3 regions of the Streptomyces sp. ML-6 genome follow, and region 3 is predicted to be linked to each of the others. Evidence: riboswitches for the same ligand, from Rfam matches in the RefSeq annotation. Region 3 holds a riboswitch; each other region holds the start of a gene.
What was found. A riboswitch is a leader RNA that binds a small molecule or an ion and turns the genes downstream of it on or off. The one in region 3 is predicted to bind cyclic di-AMP.
Positions count from the first base shown of each region.

Region 1: another riboswitch for cyclic di-AMP. It lies ahead of OCT49_RS18425 (M23 family metallopeptidase); the one in region 3 lies ahead of OCT49_RS32815 (transglycosylase SLT domain-containing protein).
Region 2: another riboswitch for cyclic di-AMP. It lies ahead of OCT49_RS03475 (C40 family peptidase); the one in region 3 lies ahead of OCT49_RS32815 (transglycosylase SLT domain-containing protein).

Region 1 covers NZ_JAOTIK010000001.1:4,151,905-4,154,098, reverse strand. Annotated here, with positions in the region: gene OCT49_RS18425 (M23 family metallopeptidase) at 1-1,123, opposite strand, end outside; cyclic di-AMP (ydaO/yuaA leader) riboswitch at 1,135-1,287, opposite strand; gene OCT49_RS18420 (PP2C family protein-serine/threonine phosphatase) at 1,561-2,194, opposite strand, start outside.
Region 2 covers NZ_JAOTIK010000001.1:807,022-809,215, reverse strand. Annotated here, with positions in the region: gene OCT49_RS03485 (helix-turn-helix domain-containing protein) at 1-11, opposite strand, end outside; gene OCT49_RS03480 (ATP-binding protein) at 214-645, shown strand; gene OCT49_RS03475 (C40 family peptidase) at 731-1,204, opposite strand; cyclic di-AMP (ydaO/yuaA leader) riboswitch at 1,208-1,380, opposite strand; gene OCT49_RS03470 (hypothetical protein) at 1,778-2,086, opposite strand; gene OCT49_RS03465 (ATP-dependent Clp protease proteolytic subunit) at 2,094-2,194, opposite strand, start outside.
Region 3 covers NZ_JAOTIK010000001.1:7,478,531-7,480,724, forward strand. Annotated here, with positions in the region: gene OCT49_RS32810 (DUF305 domain-containing protein) at 1-266, shown strand, start outside; cyclic di-AMP (ydaO/yuaA leader) riboswitch at 647-835, shown strand; gene OCT49_RS32815 (transglycosylase SLT domain-containing protein) at 838-1,329, shown strand; gene OCT49_RS32820 (FAD-dependent monooxygenase) at 1,342-2,194, opposite strand, start outside.

The DNA of each region.
Region 1 (2,194 bases), 3.3 Mb from region 3:
TCTCGCCGGTGGTGACCTTCTGGCCGACGCCGACGCCGATCGAGGACTGGTGGCAGTACCAGATCTCCGTACCGTCCTCCAGCTCCAGCACCGTGCGGTAGCCGTACGAACCGGCCAGACCGGCCGACTTGATCGTGCCGCTGTGCACGGCCTTGACCGGGGTGCCGGTCGGGGCGGCGAAGTCGAGGCCGGTGTGGTGGCCGGAGGACCACATCGAACCGGCCTGCCCGAAGGTCGAGGTGATCGTGTACGAGAAGGTCGGAACGGCGTAGCTGGCGGCGAGCTTGGCGAGCCGCGCGGCCTCCGCCTTCTTCTTGGCCTCCTCCTCCGCCTTCTTCTTCTCGGCGGCGGCCTTGGCCTCGGCCGCGTCCTGCTGCTTCTTCGCCTCGGCGGCGGCCTTCTCCGCGGCCTTCTTCTCCTCGGCGGCCTTGGCCTCGGCGGCGGCCGCGTCCTGCTGCTGCTCGGCCTGCTGGAGGATGCGGGCGCGGAGCGCCTCGCCCGCGTCCGTCCTGCCCTGCTCGGCCTCGGCGACGGTGAGGCCGGCGGAGGTCAGCGGGGCGGAGGCGGTGACGTCCTCGGACGCGTCCTTGTCCGAGTCGTCGGAGAACAGGGCGCCCACGCCGGGAAGTGACGCGGCGTCGGGAAGGTTCTCCGTGATGGAGTCGGGGACGGAGATGGAGACCGCCGGCTTGCTCTGCGCGGTGGCCATGCCACCCGCGCCGACCGCCGCGATGACGCCGACGCCCAACACCGTGGAGCTGCGGGCGAGTCCGCTGCGCTGCTTGGCGACGCGGTGCCGGCCGCGCACGGGGCGGACGGACTCCTCGGTGGGGTTCCACTCCTCCAGGCTGCGCGCGGGCTCACCGCCGTTGCCGTCGGTACGGAAGCCGCCGCCGAAGTCGTCGTTGAAGTCACCGCCGAACTCGGTGGTGAGGTCGCCGCCGTGGCCGGTGTGGGGGTCTGCGCCGTAGTCGCCGCCGTACACCGTCGTCATCGTCCCGGTGGCCGCCGGATCGGAACCGGCGTCGGAGTCGGGACCGCGCTGCGCGGGGAAGTCGGCGCCGAAGCCGTAGTCGGGGGTGAACCAGGACGGGGCCTCGGGGGCAGGCTTGTTGGACGCCACGGGGGCGCACTCCTTTCCTTCCTTCTCGCCTACCGGGTTAGCTGACGGGTTCGGAGCAGGAAGGTCTCCTACGGGCCCCTCTGCCTCTCACGAGACACAGGCGTCCGATTCACCCCATATAGGTGGTTCCCCGGTTCCCTTGCGGAATTCGGCGCTCGCGCACGGTGCCGCCACTGGCGACGGCTGGGACGACCGCACTGCGTTATCGAACGTTAATAGACACCGGGGCCGCTTTCCAAGCCGTTCCCACTGATCGTTCATGTCTTTGGCCAGGACTTTACGGGACATAACCTAATGAAAATGTACGAGTTGACCGACTCTCAGTCATTACCCTGATTCTGACGTTGCGTCAAACGTTATGCGGAGCGACGCCCTTCGATCACGCACGGTGGCACTGCGGGCGGAAGGAACGGAACCGGTCCCCCGCGCCCCGCCCCTCACGCCTCCTCCAGGCCGACGATCCGCACGGTCCTGCGCCGGTCCGGCTGCCTCTCCGCCGGACACATGACCGCGAGCAGCGCCATGTCGTCGGTCGTCTCGCCGCCCGTGTGCAGACGCACGTCGTCGGTCAGCGCGGACAACAGTTCTTCGGGCCCCGGGAAGATCCGCCCGCGCAGCCGTTCCGCCGGGTCGTAGAAGACCCCTTCGGCGTTCCGCGCCTCGGAGAGGCCGTCCGTGTACAGGAGCAGGGTCGCCCCGGCCGGCAGGTCCCACTCGTCCGTCCGCTGCGGCCACGCACCCAGGTCCATCCCGAGCGGCAGCGCGGGCTCGGTGGGCCTCAGCACCTCCAGCGCCCCGTCGGGATGCAGCAGGATCGGTTCGGGGTGGCCGCGGTTGACGACGCACACCCGGGACAGCCCGGACGGGATCTCGGCCAGCACGGCGGTGATGAACCCCTCCAGCACGTCGAGCCCGCCCCGCCTCGCCTCCTCCCGCGCCAGCGCCCGCTCCAGCCGCCGCGCGACGCCCGCCAGTGAGCGCTCCTGCTCGGCCGCCTCGCGGAACGCCCCGATGACCACCGCCACCGTCCCCACGGCTTCGAGGCCCTTGCCCCGCACGTCCCCGACCACC
Region 2 (2,194 bases), 6.7 Mb from region 3:
CCGTGCCGCATCCACGGCCTCCCTCCCTCGCCCGCCGGACGGACATTGTCGCCCGCGCACGGTTTCGCGTGAGGGGGTTCACCGCATCGAGCGACAGATATATGCATATCTTGGTGGATCACCGTTGCAGAGGGCAGCATCGGTGGCAATCTGGCGCGAAGCACGACCCGGAGCGACAGCCGGTCGGTCCGGGTGGGAAAGGGGCGGCTTGCCATGGCGGATCATCAGGAAGCAAGCGTCACTCTGCCGAGCGAGCCGGTCTCGGTCGCGGCGGCCCGGAAGTACGTGGCCATGGTGCTCACCGAATGGGGCCTGACCGCCGACACCGAATTCGCCGACGGCATCCGGCTCATCGTCTCGGAACTCGCGACCAACGCCGTTCAGCACACCTTCGGGCAGTCGCCCACCTTCACGGTGGACCTCCGGCTGGACCGGGAGGAACAACTGTCGCTGGGGGTGACGGACAGTCATCCCCGGTGGCCCCGGCGACTGCCAGCGGCCGTCCAGCAGGACAACGGACGAGGCATGGTCATCATCCGGACCCTGGCCAAGGAATACGGAGGACGGCTCGCGGTCACCCCCACCGCCGCCGGCGGCAAGACGGTATGGATCGTGCTCCCGTGGCCCGGTCCCGTGCACGCCTGAGGAGGGGCCGGACGGGCGGTGGACGCCGCCACCGCCCGTCCGGGGCACGGCCCGCGGAAGGCGGTCCCGGGCCGCTGGGCGTGCCTCAACGGACCCGCCCGTAGTAGACGCTCCTCGTCCAGATCTTCTCCAGCCGGACCACCGCGCCGGTCCTCGGCGAGTGCCAGATCTTTCCCTTCCCGGCGTAGATCCCCACGTGGTAGACGCTGCGGCCGGAGTGGAAGAAGACCAGGTCGCCACGTTGCCGGTTCGAGGCCGAGATGTGACGGGTCTTGTTGTACTGCTGCTGGGCCGTGCGGGGTAGCTTCTTGCCCGCCTTCTTGAACGAGTAGAGCGTCAGGCCGGAGCAGTCGAAACGGTGGGGGCCGGCGGCTCCCCAGCGGTAGGGCGAACCCTTCTTCGACGCGGCGATGCTGAGTGCCTTCATCGAGCGGGTCGCTGCCTGGGCCTCCGTGGTGGCACCCGGGGCGAGCACGGTGCCGCCGACGGCGGCGAGCGTCAGAACCGAGGCCGTACCGGCCCGGGCGATCAGAGACGGGACATGAACCTGCGCAGTCATGCGCAACCCTTCGTCAGCCGCCTGTGAAGGATGACCTGTCGGGTTCGGGCTGGCGAAGTTGCCCGGCCGCTTTCGGCGGCTTCACCCCGAGGGACGACCGATGTTCCGGCCGACCCGTTGTGCTCGGGTCCTCCACTCCTGCCGATCCACTTCCGTCGACCAGGCATCCGGGCGGCGGCAGGACTCGGCGTCCGCCCGGACCGCCCCGCCGCGGTGGCGGGGGCTTGTCGTCCCAGGGATCTTGACGCACTCACTGCCGGATTTCCGAGCCGAAACAGGGATATGTGAGGCTCCTCACGACTGACCCGTTCGAGTGGACGTGGCGATTCCGATGGCTGTTCGGGATATTCGGCCCGGTCCCGTACCAGGGGCGGAACAGTTGATTCCGCCCACTGGTCACGCGGAAAACGCAAGTTGGAAAGTCCCTCGCGCGAGGGACTTCCTACGCCGAACGAGCGAGGAATTTCGCCATGCGCTCCGGGCGTGTCGAGTACGGGAGTTGGGTGACGCCCGCCGCGCTCCGGAGCGGGGGAGTTGCGCACCCTCCGGCGGTCACGAAGGGGCGGGCGCCGGTCAACTCGCCGGAGCGGGCGGTACGGTGACGCGCCCGGCCCGCCGCTCCCCGTCCAGCACGCGCAGTGCCCGGGCCAGGGTGGCGGCATGGATCCGGGCCTCCCCGCGCTCGTGCATCAGCGCCAGCGCGTCCCGCAGGTCGCCGGCCCGTGAGACCAGTGCCTGCGCGGCGCGCAACGCCCCGTAGGTGTCGCTGCCCCGGGCCGGGTTGATCCGGCCCAGCTGGTCGAGGACTTCGAGGTAGCGGTCGATGAACTCCCCCTCGGCGCGGGTCAGTGCGGGGAGCGGCGGGAAGTCGGGCGGCTGCATCGGGCGTTCACCGCGCGCCGTGCGGAGGGAGCGACGCCCTGCGGCTCGTCATGATGTGGTCGACCAGGCCGTACGCCTTGGCCCCCGCCGCGTCGAGGACCAGGTCGC
Region 3 (2,194 bases):
CCGGAATGGATCACGGCTCGGACGGGGCGGGAATGCCCGGAATGATGTCCGACAAGGACATGGACGACCTGAAGGCCGCCAAGGGCAAGGACTTCGACAGGAAGTTCGCCCAACTCATGATCGCCCACCACCAGGGCGCGGTCACCATGGCCCAGGACGAACAGAAGAAGGGCGACAACGCCGAGGCGAAGAAGCTCGCCGAGGCCGTGGTGACGGCCCAGACCGCCGAGATCGAGCAGATGAACAAGATCCTCGAAAGGCTCTGATCCCGACAGGAGTGCGGGCCCCGAAGAGCGGGGCCCGCACTTCCCGTATTCCTCGTCCGGGCGAGAAATCCGGACGAGGGGGCGTACGAACTCGCGGGGGTTCTACCCCGTTTTACTCACCGAGTGATAAGGGTTGTATATCCCTTTTGTGCGGTTTTGATGTCATTCAAAATGTGCCTTTTGCGATTAAGTGGCGCGTGTCACGTCCGATGTCCGTGAGGGTGCCCCGGATGGGCCGGTTCCCTTTCCGTGCAAGGGAATTCGGCCGTTCGTTGTGAAGTGCGTTACCGAATTCCCGGTCATTCGATCTTGTGAATGAATTGCGTGCGGAATTCTGGTCTTGTTCCTTTCGGTGTTTCTCGCCTACGGTCACCGTCAATCCGGACGGAACGCCGAATCCTGCCGCTGTCCGGCCATCCGACTCACCCGTGCACGGCAGGAACGGGGGACCCAGGCAAGCCGCCGATCCGGTCCCCGGAACGGCTCGGGGTGAAGCCGCATCCGTGTGCGGCCGGGCACCTCCCGCCCGAACCCGACAGCTCACCTCGTAGGCGACGGAGAGGAACTCACCATGCTCGCAAAGGGCGCGTACCGTCGTCGCAGGCCCGTCCCGCCGGTCCGGGGTCTCATCGCCGTGGGCACGGGCGTGGCCGCCCTCGTGCTCCCGCTGGCCGTCGCCGGAACTGCGTCGGCGACCCCGGCGCCGTCCACCGGCGTCGTCGCCGCGCAGCCCGCGACGTACACGAACGATCTGGACGGCTGGATCAAGGAGTCGCTGGCCGTCATGGCCCGGCACGGCATCCCCGGCAGCTACGAGGGCATCCACCGCAACATCATGCGCGAGTCCTCCGGCAACCCCCGGGCCATCAACAACTGGGACTCCAACGCCGCCGCCGGCACGCCCTCCAAGGGACTCCTCCAGATCATCGACCCCACGTTCCGTGCCTACCACGTGCCCGGTACGTCGATGGACAGCTACGACCCCGTCGCCAACATCACGGCGGCGTGCAACTACGCCGCCGCCAGGTACGGGTCCATCGACAACGTCAACGGGGCCTACTGAGGCACCGCACGGTCAGTCCGGTCGCGGGGGCGTCCAGTCGGCGTGCCGCAGGATGGCGCGGACGGTGACCCGCGACGGCGCCAGCCGCAGCGCCCCGTTGCGCAGTGCGATCGCCACCGGATGCGACAGCTGCTGCCCCATCCGGCCCGCCCGACGAGCCGCCCTCGCGACCGACTGGCTGCGGGGGCGGCGCTCGGCGTCGTAGCGGCGGAGCGCCGACTCGACGGAGGGCCCGGCGCGGAGCGCGGCGGCCAGCGACACCGCGTCCTCCAGCGCCTGGCAGGCGCCCTGGCCGAGGTTCGGGGTCATCGCGTGGGCGGCGTCGCCGAGAAGGGCGACCCGCCCGACCGCGTAGGAGGGCAGCGGGGTGACCAGCTCGTTGACGTCGTGGTGCAGCACGGCGCCGGGCCTGGTCGCCGCCAGCAGGGCCGGAATGGGGTCGTGCCAGTCCCCGAACCGGCGGCGGACCTCGGCGAGCGGGTCCGGATGACGCACCCCGGCGGGCGAGTTGAACACCGCGTGCCACTCGGCCCGGCCGTCCGCGAACACGATGTGGCCGAACTCGGCCCCCCGGCCCCAGGTCAGCTCGAAGTCGGTGCGCAGCTCCACCGGCGACTCCGTGATGGCGCGCAGCACCGTCGAACCGCTGTGGACCGGGCCGGGGTGCCCCGGGAAGAGCTGGGCGCGCAACCGGCTGTTCACACCGTCGGCGGCCACGACCAGATCCGCGTCGAGAACGGTGTCGCCCGCGGTGAGCCGCACCCGGGAGGCGTCGGAGCGGTCGACGGAGGTCACCTCGGCCCCACCGACCAGGGCTCCGGCGGGCAGCGCCGTGCGCAGCAGCCGGTGCAGCACGGCCCGGGGA